3 regions of the Citrobacter sp. ANG330 genome follow, and region 2 is predicted to be linked to each of the others. Evidence: predicted binding sites of a transcription regulator. Region 2 holds the regulator's gene; each other region holds the start of a gene.
The links. Region 2 encodes PurR, which represses purine synthesis genes. Its sites were predicted from a motif close to CANGCAAACGTTTGCNTG; they were not measured.
Positions count from the first base shown of each region.

Region 1: purT (formate-dependent phosphoribosylglycinamide formyltransferase) is a predicted target of PurR. The motif match lies at 1,668-1,685, and genes of this name have one in related genera.
Region 3: pyrC (dihydroorotase) is a predicted target of PurR. The motif match lies at 2,183-2,200, and genes of this name have one in related genera.

Region 1 is NZ_JASJUI010000001.1:403,973-408,256, forward strand. It holds gene ptrB (oligopeptidase B) at 1-29, opposite strand, end outside; gene QNN88_RS02045 (tellurite resistance TerB family protein) at 118-777, opposite strand; gene yebF (protein YebF) at 872-1,225, opposite strand; gene yebG (DNA damage-inducible protein YebG) at 1,298-1,588, opposite strand; gene purT (formate-dependent phosphoribosylglycinamide formyltransferase) at 1,720-2,898, shown strand; gene kdgA (bifunctional 4-hydroxy-2-oxoglutarate aldolase/2-dehydro-3-deoxy-phosphogluconate aldolase) at 3,004-3,645, opposite strand; gene edd (phosphogluconate dehydratase) at 3,681-4,284, opposite strand, start outside.
Region 2 is NZ_JASJUI010000002.1:69,818-74,101, reverse strand. It holds gene punC (purine nucleoside transporter PunC) at 1-470, opposite strand, end outside; gene punR (DNA-binding transcriptional activator PunR) at 583-1,515, shown strand; gene purR (HTH-type transcriptional repressor PurR) at 1,512-2,537, opposite strand; gene QNN88_RS06025 (YnhF family membrane protein) at 2,832-2,921, shown strand; gene QNN88_RS06020 (MFS transporter) at 3,031-4,257, shown strand.
Region 3 is NZ_JASJUI010000002.1:363,242-367,525, forward strand. It holds gene mdtH (multidrug efflux MFS transporter MdtH) at 1-583, shown strand, start outside; gene grxB (glutaredoxin 2) at 647-1,294, shown strand; gene QNN88_RS07520 (lipoprotein) at 1,425-1,985, shown strand; gene pyrC (dihydroorotase) at 2,249-3,295, shown strand; gene dinI (DNA damage-inducible protein I) at 3,371-3,616, shown strand; gene bssS (biofilm formation regulator BssS) at 3,937-4,191, shown strand.

The DNA.
Region 1 (4,284 bases), on a different contig from region 2:
TAGGGGATACGATTTGCTTTTGGCAGCATGTGTCTGTTTCTTTCGTCTTTATACATCCTCTAAGGGTGGCAAAAGTCACGAATGATGCAAGCGAAACATGCTGCGCGAGGTATTTCGTTAGCCAGGTAATGCCTGTTTTTGCTGTTTCAGATCCTGTTCAATGCCATCACGGACATCCTGGGGGATCTTCAGCGCATCGCCCAGCGCGTTGAGATAACTGCGTTCCATAAAATGGTCGATATCAATCGCCGCACAGCTCAGGAAATACAGCTCCAGCGCTTCTTCCTCGTTGCGGACCCCCTGCGCAAGGCGCTGTGGGTCGAGCGGTTGTTCAATCGCCTGTTCAATGAAAACGCGTCCCTGCTCTTCTACACCGGCTTCACGCAGTTGCTGCTCGATTGCGGCCCGCTCACTGGCATCGATATGTCCGTCGCTTTTCGCCGCAAAGACCAGCGCGAGGATCAGCCGTTCGGTACGCACATCCAGCGGCGTACTCTGTGCGCCGAACTGCGGTTCACCCTGATGCGCCGCACGGATTTTATCTTTATACTTGTTCCACAAGACCGTCCCCGCCACCGCACCGCCGCCGACCAGCAGCGCGCTGGTGCCATATTTGCTGAGCAGTTTGCGTGAGGATTTGTTGGCGACCAGTAATCCCGCCAGACCGCCGAGCGCACCGGGAACCAGCAGTTTACTTAAGCCTTGTTCACCGGAAGCAGATGAAGAGGATCCGTTTTGTCCGAGAAGAGATTGTAATTGATTTAGCCAGTTAGCCATTTTTGCCCCTCAAGTACTGACAATGAATTGTCAAAGCGTACCCGAGGGGGTGTCAGGAAATGTCTGTTACGACAAAAGATGCGCAAATATTACGTCAGGAGGGCTGATACGTTGCGGTACCTGCTTTGCAGTCCACGGTCACCCGATAGTGGATATCCGCACTTTTTCCGCGCACGGTCAGCGGGACCACCCACTTACCCTCCCCACCGGTGATCTCTTTTGGATTAACCCATGCCACCGGGTCGGCCTGCCCCACATGCTTTTGATCGTCGGCCCAACGCGAAATGCGATTCTGCTGATAATCGCGCTTAACGCTCGCTGCAATACCCTCGGTATCCAGACCTTCACAGTTAAGGAACTTAACTGTCTTACTGTCCGTACCTGCCGCCGACACCGATACACTGGTGCATAACAACAGCAAGCAGGCTAACACGCCCGTTCTTTTCATACTTTCCCTTTCTCCATAGCACAGTGATACAGGGAAAAGCATGGTACAAAACGTCAGGAGCGCAAGTCAGCTTCAGGCTGCCTGCGTATCGTCCCCGGAAGAGGCGTCATTCTCAACGGCCTGCGGAGAAGGCAACTTACCGGTTTTGAGGATGGTGCTCAGCACATCTTTTTGTTCCGCCAGCCACAACGACAGGGCTTCACGCTGTTCGTCTTCCAGCGCTAACGGTGACTGTTCAAGCCAGGTATCGAGCAGATCTGCCGTATCCAGCATCTTGTCATACGCATCGGCTTCCTTTTTGCTGGTAAATGACATTTTTTCCTCACCTTCCCGAATGACTACGTATTTAACTTCAACCGCCATGATGCAGCCTCTCAATATTACTGTATTTATGTACAGTATATTCTATTTTACCATTGAAATCAACCTGGCAATAAAGACAGACGCAAACGTTTTCGTATATACTGCGGCCAAATTTGTTGGGGGATATATTCATGACGTTATTAGGCACAGCGCTGCGTCCGGCAGCAACTCGGGTGATGTTATTGGGTTCCGGCGAACTGGGTAAAGAAGTGGCTATAGAGTGCCAGCGTCTCGGTGTCGAAGTGATTGCGGTGGACCGCTATGCCGACGCGCCGGCCATGCATGTCGCGCATCGCTCACACGTCATTAATATGCTGGATGGTGACGCGCTTCGTCGCGTGGTTGAGCAGGAACAACCGCACTATATCGTGCCCGAAATTGAAGCCATCGCTACCGATATGCTGGTAACACTGGAACAGGAAGGATTAAACGTTGTGCCCTGCGCCCGCGCGACAAAGCTGACGATGAACCGTGAAGGTATTCGCCGTCTGGCAGCAGAAGATTTGGCGCTACCCACCTCGACCTTCCGTTTTGCCGATAGCGAAGCCACTTTCCGTGACGCCGTGGCTGAAATTGGTTATCCCTGCATTGTCAAACCGGTGATGAGTTCGTCCGGTAAGGGGCAGAGTTTTATTCGTTCCGAAGCGCAGCTGGCGCAAGCCTGGGACTATGCCCAACAGGGTGGTCGCGCGGGTGCCGGTCGGGTGATCGTTGAAGGCGTGGTAAAGTTTGATTTTGAAATCACCCTGCTCACCGTCAGCGCTGTCGATGGCGTCCATTTCTGTGCTCCGGTGGGTCATCGTCAGGAAGACGGCGATTATCGTGAATCCTGGCAGCCGCAGCAGATGAGCGCGCTGGCGCTGGAACGCGCGCAGGAGATTGCCCGTAAAGTGGTGTTAGCGCTGGGTGGTCACGGTCTGTTTGGCGTAGAGCTGTTTGTTTGCGGGGATGAGGTTATCTTCAGCGAAGTCTCCCCTCGCCCGCATGATACCGGCATGGTTACGCTGATCTCTCAGGATCTGTCCGAATTTGCCCTGCATGTACGCGCTTTTCTCGGACTGCCCGTGGGGGCCATTCGTCAGTATGGTCCGGCCGCTTCTGCGGTGATTTTACCGCGACTGAACAGTCAGGACGTGACGTTTGATAATGTTGAGGCCGCCGTCGGCGCGGGTTTGCAGGTGCGCTTTTTCGGCAAGCCGGAAATCGAGGGAACGCGCCGTCTGGGTGTGGCGCTGGCAACGGCTGACAGCGTTGATGAAGCGATTGAACGCGCGAAGAATGCCGCCGCGCAGGTGAAAGTGACAGGGTAAACAACAGCAGCCGCAGGCCGGTTAAGGCAGTCATGCCACTATCCGGCAAAGCCCGATGGCGGCGCTAGCGCGCCTGATCGGGCCTACGGCTTACACATGGGTAGATTACTGCTTCGCGCCTTCTACCGCTTCGCGCGCCAGTTGGGTGATGCGATCGTAATCACCGGCTTCCAGCGCGTCATTCGGCACCAGCCAGGAACCGCCGATGCACAGCACGCTCTTCAGTGCCAGGTAATCACGGTAGTTAGCCGGAGAGATGCCGCCGGTCGGGCAGAAACGCACCTGAGAGAACGGACCGGCAATGGCCTGCAGCGCTTTGGTGCCGCCATTCGCTTCTGCCGGGAAGAATTTGAATTCTTTCAGACCGTAGTCCATACCCAGCATCAGTTCAGAAACGGTGCTGATGCCCGGAATTAGCGGGATCGTACCTTCGGTTGCCGCTTTCAGCAGCGGCTCGGTCAGACCGGGGCTGATAGCGAATTGCGCACCGGCAGCAGTGACCTCTGCCAGTTGCTGCGCATTAAGCACCGTACCGGCACCCACGATCGCTTCCGGGACTTCTTTGGCGATAGCACGGATAGCATCCATCGCGCAGGCGGTACGTAACGTTACTTCCAGTACGCGCACCCCGCCCGCAACCAGCGCTTTTGCCATCGGCACAGCATGTTCCAGTTTATTCACTACGATCACCGGGACAACCGGGCCGGTGGTCAGGATTGCTTCTGCACTTGTTTTCCAGTTTTTCATCAGAGTTTTTCTCTCGCCTGATTACAAAATATGCCTTAAAAATGAATACAGGTTGCGCCCTGTTCCGCGCCGGATAAATTCTCACGCAGCGCACTAAACATTTCACGCCCCGTTCCGATGCGCGATGCGCTCAGATCCGGGATATGCGGCTGGCGGGCGGCAAGCTCCGCCTCATCCACCAGCAGCGTCAATTCACCTGTCTGTCCGTTCACCCGAATAATGTCGCCATCGCGTACTTTTGCCAGCAGCCCGCCATCATAGGCCTCCGGAGTAACGTGGATAGCTGAAGGCACTTTACCGGACGCACCGGAGAGTCGACCATCAGTAACCAACGCAATTTTGAAACGACGGTCCAATAATACACCAAGTGGCGGCATGAGTTTATGTAATTCTGGCATTCCGTTCGCTTTTGGCCCCTGATGTCGCACAACAACCACGCAGTCACGGTCCAGCAGGCCGGCTTCGAAGGCGGGTAAAACGTCATGCTGACTTTCAAAAACAATGGCTGGCGCTTCAATCACCTGATTCTCGACCGGCACAGCGGACGTTTTCATGACTGCGCGCCCGAGATTACCGCTCAGCACTTTGGTGCCGCCGTGATGGGAGAACGGCTGGTCAAAGGAGGCAATCACACTGTTG
Region 2 (4,284 bases):
AGATGAGTCAGGATCCAGCTGCCTAATAAGGGCGCCAGTGCAGGGGACAGCCCGACCAGCGGCATTATCGTCGCGAAAATACGGTTAATTTTATGCGAAGGATAGTAATCAGTCACCAGCGCCTGCCAGATGACGGTCGCTGCACAGACACCCACCGCCTGAATAAAGCGCAGAACTAACAGGCCGGTTGCGCTTTCGACCCACAGCATACCCAGACTACCCAGGGCAAAGACAGACAGCCCCAGCAGCAGGATCGGTTTACGTCCGTAGCGATCTGAGAGCGGGCCCCACAGCAGTTGTGCGATGGCAAAACCCGCTAAAAACAGACTCAGGCTGGCGCTGACGGCAGATGCCGGTGTTTGCAGGTCAGATTGAATGGTGGCAAAAGCGGGCAAATACATGTCGGTCGCCAGAAAACCCAGCACGCTGAGTCCTGCCAGCCAGACTAAAAACCCTTTTCCAGGTTGCATAGTTGTTCTCTAATTTTTGATTAATCACACTGGCGCAGAGTGTAGGGAGTGAATTTCGGCTTGTGAAACGCTAATATTTGTTTATTGCATTCAAAAATTTTGTAGGCAGATTATGTGGTCAGAATATGCGCTGGAAGTGGTCGATGCCGTGGCGCGCAACGGGAGTTTCAGTTCCGCGGCCCAGGAGTTGCACCGGGTACCCTCGGCGGTCAGTTATACGGTTCGCCAGATGGAAGAGTGGCTGGCCGTCCCGCTTTTTGAACGCCGTCATCGTGATGTCGTGTTAACCCCGGCAGGCGCCTGGTTTTTGAAAGAAGGGCGTTCTGTCATCAAAAAAATGCAGATCACGCGCCAGCAGTGTCAGCAAATCGCCAATGGCTGGCGGGGGCAACTCCCCATCGCGGTGGATAACATCGTGCGCCCGGAACGCACGCGGCAATTGATCGTCGATTTCTATCGCCACTTTGATGACGTAGAGCTGCTGGTCTTTCAGGAAGTGTTCAATGGCGTCTGGGACGCGCTGTCAGATGGCAGGGTTGAACTCGCTATCGGTGCGACCCAGGCGATCCCGGTCGGCGGACGATATACCTTCCGCGATATGGGTAAACTGAGCTGGTGTTGTGTTGTTGCCAGCACACATCCACTGGCCGCCATGAGTGGACCCTTAAGCGATGATACGTTGCGCAACTGGCCGTCACTGGTGCTGGAAGATACTTCCCGCACTCTGCCGAAACGGGTGACCTGGCTGCTGGACAACCAGAAGCGGGTGGTGGTCCCGGATTGGGCATCCTCCGCAACCTGCATCAGCGCCGGACTTTGTATCGGCATGGTGCCGACACATTTTGCCAGGCCATATTTTAATAAAGGACAGTGGGTGGCGCTGAATCTGGAAAACCCCTTCCCGGATTCGGCCTGTTGCCTGACCTGGCAGCAGAACGATATGTCACCTGCGCTAATCTGGCTGCTGGATTATCTGGGAGATAGCGAAACGCTGAACAAAGAATGGTTGCGGGAGCCTGACGAGGCTCCCGCAGAAGAGGCTTAACGACGGTAATCGCGGAAGGGGCCATCGGCAACAGAGCGGCGCTCAACCAGACGCGGGTGAACTTCAATGGATTGTGACTCTTCACGTTTATTGACGATGCGGTCAAGCAACATGTTAAAGGCCGTCTCACCCAGTGAATCTTTCGGCTGGTGGATGGTGGTCAGAGCTGGCGTAAAGAAGCGGGCGTTGCGCACGTTGTCATAGCCTATCAGCGACACGTCCTGAGGGACGCGCAGACCCATTTCATCAGCGGCGCAAAGGGCACCCATTGCCATGACATCGCCACCGCAGAAAACCGCTGTCGGGCGATGCGCCTGTGACAGAATTTGCTGCATCGCACGGTAGCCGGATTCTGGTTCGAAGTCGCCTTGCACAATCCAGTTTTCAGGCACTTTAATCAGCGCTTCTTCCATCGCTTTCATAAAACCGGCCAGACGGCCTGCGCCGGTGTTGCGCTCCATCAGTCCCGGGATCACGCCAATTTCGCGATGTCCGCGTTCAATAAGGTAACGGCCAGCCATATAACCGCCCTCAAAGGCGTTATCAATCACGGTATCAGTGAAATCGGCTTTGGCCTCGCCCCAGTCCATCACAACCATCGGGATATGACGATACTCTTCCAGCATCGAGAGCAGAGGGGCGGGATATTCGGAACACATCACCAGCAGGCCATCCACGCGTTTTTGCGCCATCATGGACAGATAGGCACGTTGCTTTTCCAGGTTGTTCCAGACATTACCGAGGATCAGGGTATAGCCTTTCTGAAAGCAGTTTTTTTCAACTGCTTCAATAATTTCAGCAAAGTAGGGGGCTTCGCTGCTGGTCGCCAGCAACCCGATAGACTTGGTATGATTCACCTTCAGACTACGGGCTACCGCGCTGGGGGAATAGTGCAATTCTTTGATTGCCGCCCACACTGCATTGCGTGTTTCTTCAGCGACGAAACGCGTTTTGTTAATTACGTGTGATACGGTTGTAGTGGAAACGTTTGCGCGCTTCGCTACATCTTTAATTGTTGCCATTAAATCTCACTCCAGACCCAACCTGAACAGTCAAATATGCTAAGTAAACGTTTGCCTTTACTCATCCTGTGCGCAACGTCAGGGTTGCAGCATGCCGGGAAAACGCAACAGAGCATCAGGAAGGGGTCAATGGCCGGTACGCTAATCAAGTAAGCGTCGAATTTTGGCTGATCTTAACGAAAAGGGGAAGTATTAAAAGCACATATCACGCTAAATCGTGGGAGATTTTCGCACGCAAGTGTGCAAAAATGCGCTATATCACTTTTTGTGTGGGAATAAAAAGGAGAAAAGTTGATGAGCACCGATCTTAAATTTTCATTAGTAACTACGTTTATCGTTCTGGCTTTAATCGTTGCTGGCGGTCTGACAGCGGCACTGCATTGATTTCCCGTCGGGGGAGTCTCTGCTCCCTCGTCACTCCCGCCATATTGTTATTGAATCTGCAAAAGTCTTTTGTATTTTTGTTAACTTCTCTTTTTTTGTGATTGATGTCATGCTTTTGACTCTTAGTTACGCATCGCGCCTCGACGCGAAGAGCCGGAGTCATCACTGCATGAAAATTAATTATCCTTTACTGTCGCTGGCTATCGGCGCGTTCGGCATCGGTACGACCGAGTTTTCGCCAATGGGTCTGCTACCCGTCATCGCGCGTGGCGTCGATGTGTCTATTCCCGCAGCAGGTATGCTAATCAGCGCCTACGCTGTCGGTGTGATGGTCGGGGCACCGCTAATGACGCTGCTGTTGTCACATCGCGGACGTCGCAATGCGCTGATTTTTCTGATGGCTATCTTTACGCTTGGCAACGTGCTGTCGGCCATTTCCCCGGACTACACAACACTGATGCTGTCACGCATTTTGACCAGCCTTAACCACGGCGCGTTCTTTGGCCTGGGCTCCGTTGTGGCAGCCAGCGTGGTGCCGAAGCACAAGCAGGCCAGCGCGGTGGCGACCATGTTTATGGGGCTGACCATCGCCAATATTGGCGGCGTTCCGGCGGCAACCTGGCTGGGTGAGACCATCGGCTGGCGGATGTCGTTTATGGCAACGGCCGGTTTGGGCGTCATTTCGATGCTGAGTCTCTTTTTCTCGTTGCCGAAAGGTGGGGCTGGGGCACGTCCGGAGGTGAAAAAAGAGCTGGCGGTACTGATGCGTCCCCAGGTGCTTTCTGCTCTGCTTACCACGGTACTGGGGGCGGGGGCCATGTTTACGCTGTACACCTATATATCGCCAGTCCTGCAAAGCATCACTCATGCCACGCCGGCCTTTGTGACCGGAATGCTGGTTCTGATCGGCGTGGGCTTCTCCATAGGTAACTATTTGGGTGGCAAACTGGCCGATCGCTCGGTTAACGGTACGCTAAAGGGCTTCTTGCTGCTGCTGATGGTGATTATGCTGGCTATTCCCCTGTTGGCGCAGAATGAACTGGGCGCGGCGATAAGTATGGTGGTCTGGGGGGCAGCGACCTTCGCGGTGGTTCCTCCGCTGCAAATGCGCGTTATGCGTGTGGCTCACGAAGCACCGGGTTTGTCATCTTCCGTGAATATCGGCGCTTTTAACCTCGGTAATGCTTTGGGTGCCGCTGCGGGCGGGGCCGTCATTTCTGGTGGGTTAGGCTACAGTTTTGTTCCTGTCATGGGCGCGATTGTGGCAGGTATGGCGCTGTTGTTGGTGTTCATCTCGGCGAGAAAACAGCCTGAACAGGTGTGTGTCGCAGGTTAATGGCAGGGCAAAAACGCAGAAGGGTGC
Region 3 (4,284 bases), 290 kb from region 2:
CTTCGTCACCTACGTGCTGACGCTGGCGGGTTATTACATGCTGGCGGTGCAGGTGATGCTGATGCTGCCGATTATGGTTAATGACATTGCCGGTTCGCCTGCCGCGGTGAAATGGATGTATGCCATTGAGGCATGCCTTTCACTAACGCTGCTCTATCCTATTGCACGCTGGAGCGAGAAGCGTTTTCGTCTTGAGCATCGCCTGATGGCGGGTTTACTGTTGATGTCACTGAGTATGTTACCGGTGGGACTGGTGAGTGACTTACAGCAGTTGTTTACGCTGATCTGTACCTTCTATATTGGTTCGATTATTGCTGAACCCGCCCGAGAGACCCTCAGCGCTTCACTGGCCGATGCGCGTGCGCGCGGAAGTTATATGGGCTTTAGTCGCCTGGGCTTAGCCATTGGTGGCGCAATTGGTTATATCGGCGGAGGCTGGCTGTTTGATATGGGGAAACTGCTCCAGCAGCCGGAGTTGCCGTGGATGATGTTGGGGATTATTGGCGTCATTACTTTCCTGGCGCTGGGCTGGCAATTCAGCCACAAACGCACGCCGCGCGGCATGCTGGAACCCGGCGCCTGATTTGATGCCTGCGCGTGTCTCCTCCATACTGAAAGGGAACTGACAGTCAAATGGAGGAGAAACGTGAAGCTTTATATTTACGATCACTGCCCTTTCTGCATCAAAGCCCGCATGATTTTCGGCCTCAAGAATATCCCCGTCGAACTGAATGTCTTAGCCAATGATGATGACGAAACCCCGACCCGAATGATTGGTCAGAAAATGGTGCCCATTCTGCAAAAAGACGACAGTCGTTATCTGCCGGAAAGCATGGACATCGTCCATTACGTCGATAAGCTGGATGGCAAACCGCTGCTCACCGGCAAGAAAAACCCGGCCATTGACGAGTGGCTGCGCAAAGTAAACAGCTACGCCAATCACCTGCTGCTGCCGCGTTTTGCAAAATCTGCGTTTGATGAGTTTGCCACCCCTTCGGCACGCAAATACTTTACTGAGAAGAAAGAGGCGATGATTGGCAGTTTTGCCGACCATCTTGCCCATTCCGCTGGCCTGACCAAAAAAATCAGTGATGATTTGCGCGCACTCGATAAGCTCATTGTGCAGCCTAATGGCGTGAACGGTGAACTTTCCGAAGATGACATTCAGCTATTTCCCCTGTTGCGTAATCTGACGCTGGTAGCCGGTATCACCTGGCCGACACGCGTTGCTGACTATCGCGACAATATGGCGAAACAGACGCAGGTCAATCTGTTATCATCTATGGCGATTTAACGTTCACCGGCGGTGGCAGGGTGACCCAGGCCACCGCTATTTTCAGTTTTTTCTACTGGCGATGTTCGCGCTGGTAACACATGCTGCGTTATGTCGGGATTATGATGACCGCATCATGTAGAGGACCCTCATGAAGAAGATTTTTTTTGCTGCCGCATTGATTGTTGGCGGCCTGTTGACCGGCTGTAATCAGCTCACGCAGTACACCGTAAGCGAACAAGAAATTAATCAGGCGCTCGAAAAGCGTAACAACTTTGCCAAAGATATTGGTCTCCCGGGCGTCGCCGATGCGCATATCGTCCTGAACAACCTCTCCAGCCAGATCGGCCGTGAAGAGCCGAACAAAGTGACGCTGACCGGCGATGCCAATCTGGATATGAATTCCCTGTTTGGCAGCCAGAAAGCGACCATCAAGCTCAAACTGAAAGCGCTGCCCGTCTTTAATAAAGAAAAAGGGGCCATCTTCCTGCAGGAAATGGAAGTGGTGGACGCCACCGTGACGCCGGAAAAAATGCAGTCGGTGCTGCAAACGCTAATGCCCTATCTGAACCAGTCGCTGCGCAATTACTTTAACCAGCAACCGGCGTACATTCTGCGCGAAGACAGTAGCAAAGGCGAAGCGCTGGCGAAAAAATATGCCAAAGGAATCGAAGTGAAACCGGGTGAAATTATCATCCCGTTCACGGATTAAACGACAAAGGCGCTACGGCGCCTTTCAGATCGCTGGCAAAGAAGGAAAAAACGTGGTTTTTCCTTCTTTGTGATAAGCAGCCGAAAATCAATCAATTGATTTTCCTCGTTTTTAATTAGGTTGTTTCTGCTTGTCCAGTATCGGGATGAGGTTTGTCGTCATTCTCAAAGGCGCTACGGCGCCTTTTTTTACGTGCAAACGAAAACGTTTCCGCATATCCTTTGTTTCCGGCAAAAATGACATCCCCCAGCCGGAGCATATTGATGATAGCACCCTCCCAGGTTTTAAAGATCCGCCGCCCAGACGACTGGCACCTTCACCTTCGCGATGGCGAAATGTTAAAAGCAGTCGTGCCCTACACCAGCGGCATTTATGCACGTGCGATTGTGATGCCCAACCTTGCGCCGCCGATCACCACGGTGGATGCGGCTATCGCTTACCGTCAACGCATCCTTGATGCCGTTCCTGCCGGACACACTTTCACCCCGCTGATGACCTGCTATTTAACGGACACACTGGATCCCGCTGAACTGGAGCGCGGCTTTCGCGAAGGTGTGTTCACGGCGGCAAAACTCTACCCGGCGAATGCCACCACCAACTCCAGTCACGGCGTCACCTCCATTGATGCCATCATGCCTGTGCTGGAGCGTATGGAAAAACTCGGGATGCCGCTGCTGGTTCACGGCGAAGTCACCCACGCCGATATCGACATCTTTGACCGCGAAGCGCGTTTCATTGAGACGGTGATGGAGCCTCTGCGCCAGCGCCTGCCTGCGCTGAAAGTGGTCTTTGAGCATATCACCACGAAAGATGCGGCGGAGTATGTCCGTGACGGCAATGAATTACTGGCCGCGACGATTACTCCGCAACACCTGATGTTTAACCGTAACCATATGCTGGTTGGCGGTATTCGTCCTCACCTCTACTGCCTGCCGATTCTGAAGCGCAATGTCCACCAGCAGGCGCTACGAGACCTCGTTGCCAGCGGATTTGAACGCGCCTTCCTCGGCACCGACTCCGCGCCGCACGCCCGTCATCGTAAAGAGGCAAGCTGCGGTTGTGCGGGTTGCTTTAATGCGCCGACGGCGCTGGCAAGCTATGCCACCGTGTTTGAAGAGATGAACGCACTGGCGCACCTTGAAGCCTTTTGTTCTCTTAACGGTCCGCGATTCTACGGCCTGCCAGTGAATGACACCTTTATTGAGCTGGTACGTGAAGAGCAACAGGTGCCGGAGAGCATTGCGCTCTCCGACGATACGCTGGTGCCGTTCCTCGGAGGCGAAACGGTACACTGGACGATGAAAAAGTAAAAAAATCAGCGCTCCCTGTTGTAATTCGGTCAGATCAACTGTATAAATAAACAGTATATTCAACAGGGGGCTATTATGCGTATTGAAGTCACTATTGCTAAAACTTCACCTTTGCCTGCCGGTGCCATTGATGCCCTGGCAGGCGAACTCTCCCGCCGTATTACTCACTCCTTTCCCGACAATGACGGTAATGTCACCGTCCGTTACGCTGCAGCCAATAATTTGTCCGTCATTGGTGCGACGAAAGAAGATAAAGAACGGATCAGTGAAATTCTTCAGGAAACCTGGGAAAGCGCCGACGACTGGTTCATTAAAGAATAAAAATGCTATGCCGTAGTCTCTTTTGCCGGGTCGCCCCGGCTTTTTTAATCTGTCATTTTTCATCCATTTTAAATTTCTCTACAACCTTAAGAATTGTTTATATTTTCACCGGTCGCTCAAAAATATTGCACAACATACTTAAAAAGTGTGAATAAGATGGCGATTAATTACTCATAAATTCTTAATTTGCAGAAATTTATGCTCCCCCCTCTTTAAAATCTCAGTGAATACCCTTATTTATTGATATACTGAAGTTGCTTCAGATAAAAACGCATTGAACCTCGAAAGCCGTTGTCTTGTAACACGAATTAGGGGGCATGATGGAAAAGAATAATGAAGTCATTCAGACTCATCCGCTTGTGGGATGGGACATCAGCACCGTAGATAGCTATGACGCGCTGATGCTGCGTTTGCATTACCAGACTCCAAATCGTCCCGAACCCGATGGTACAGAAGTCGGTCAGACGCTCTGGTTAACCACCGATGTTGCCAGACAATTTATTTCGATATTAGAAGCCGGCATAGCCAAAATCGAATCCGGCGATTACCAGGCCAACGAATACCGTCGGCACTAACGAGACGGACATTCTCACTTAAAAAGGCACCTTCTGGGTGCCTTTGCTATTTCTGGGTTGTATTACGCATTTCACTTATTTACTCTGCATCAA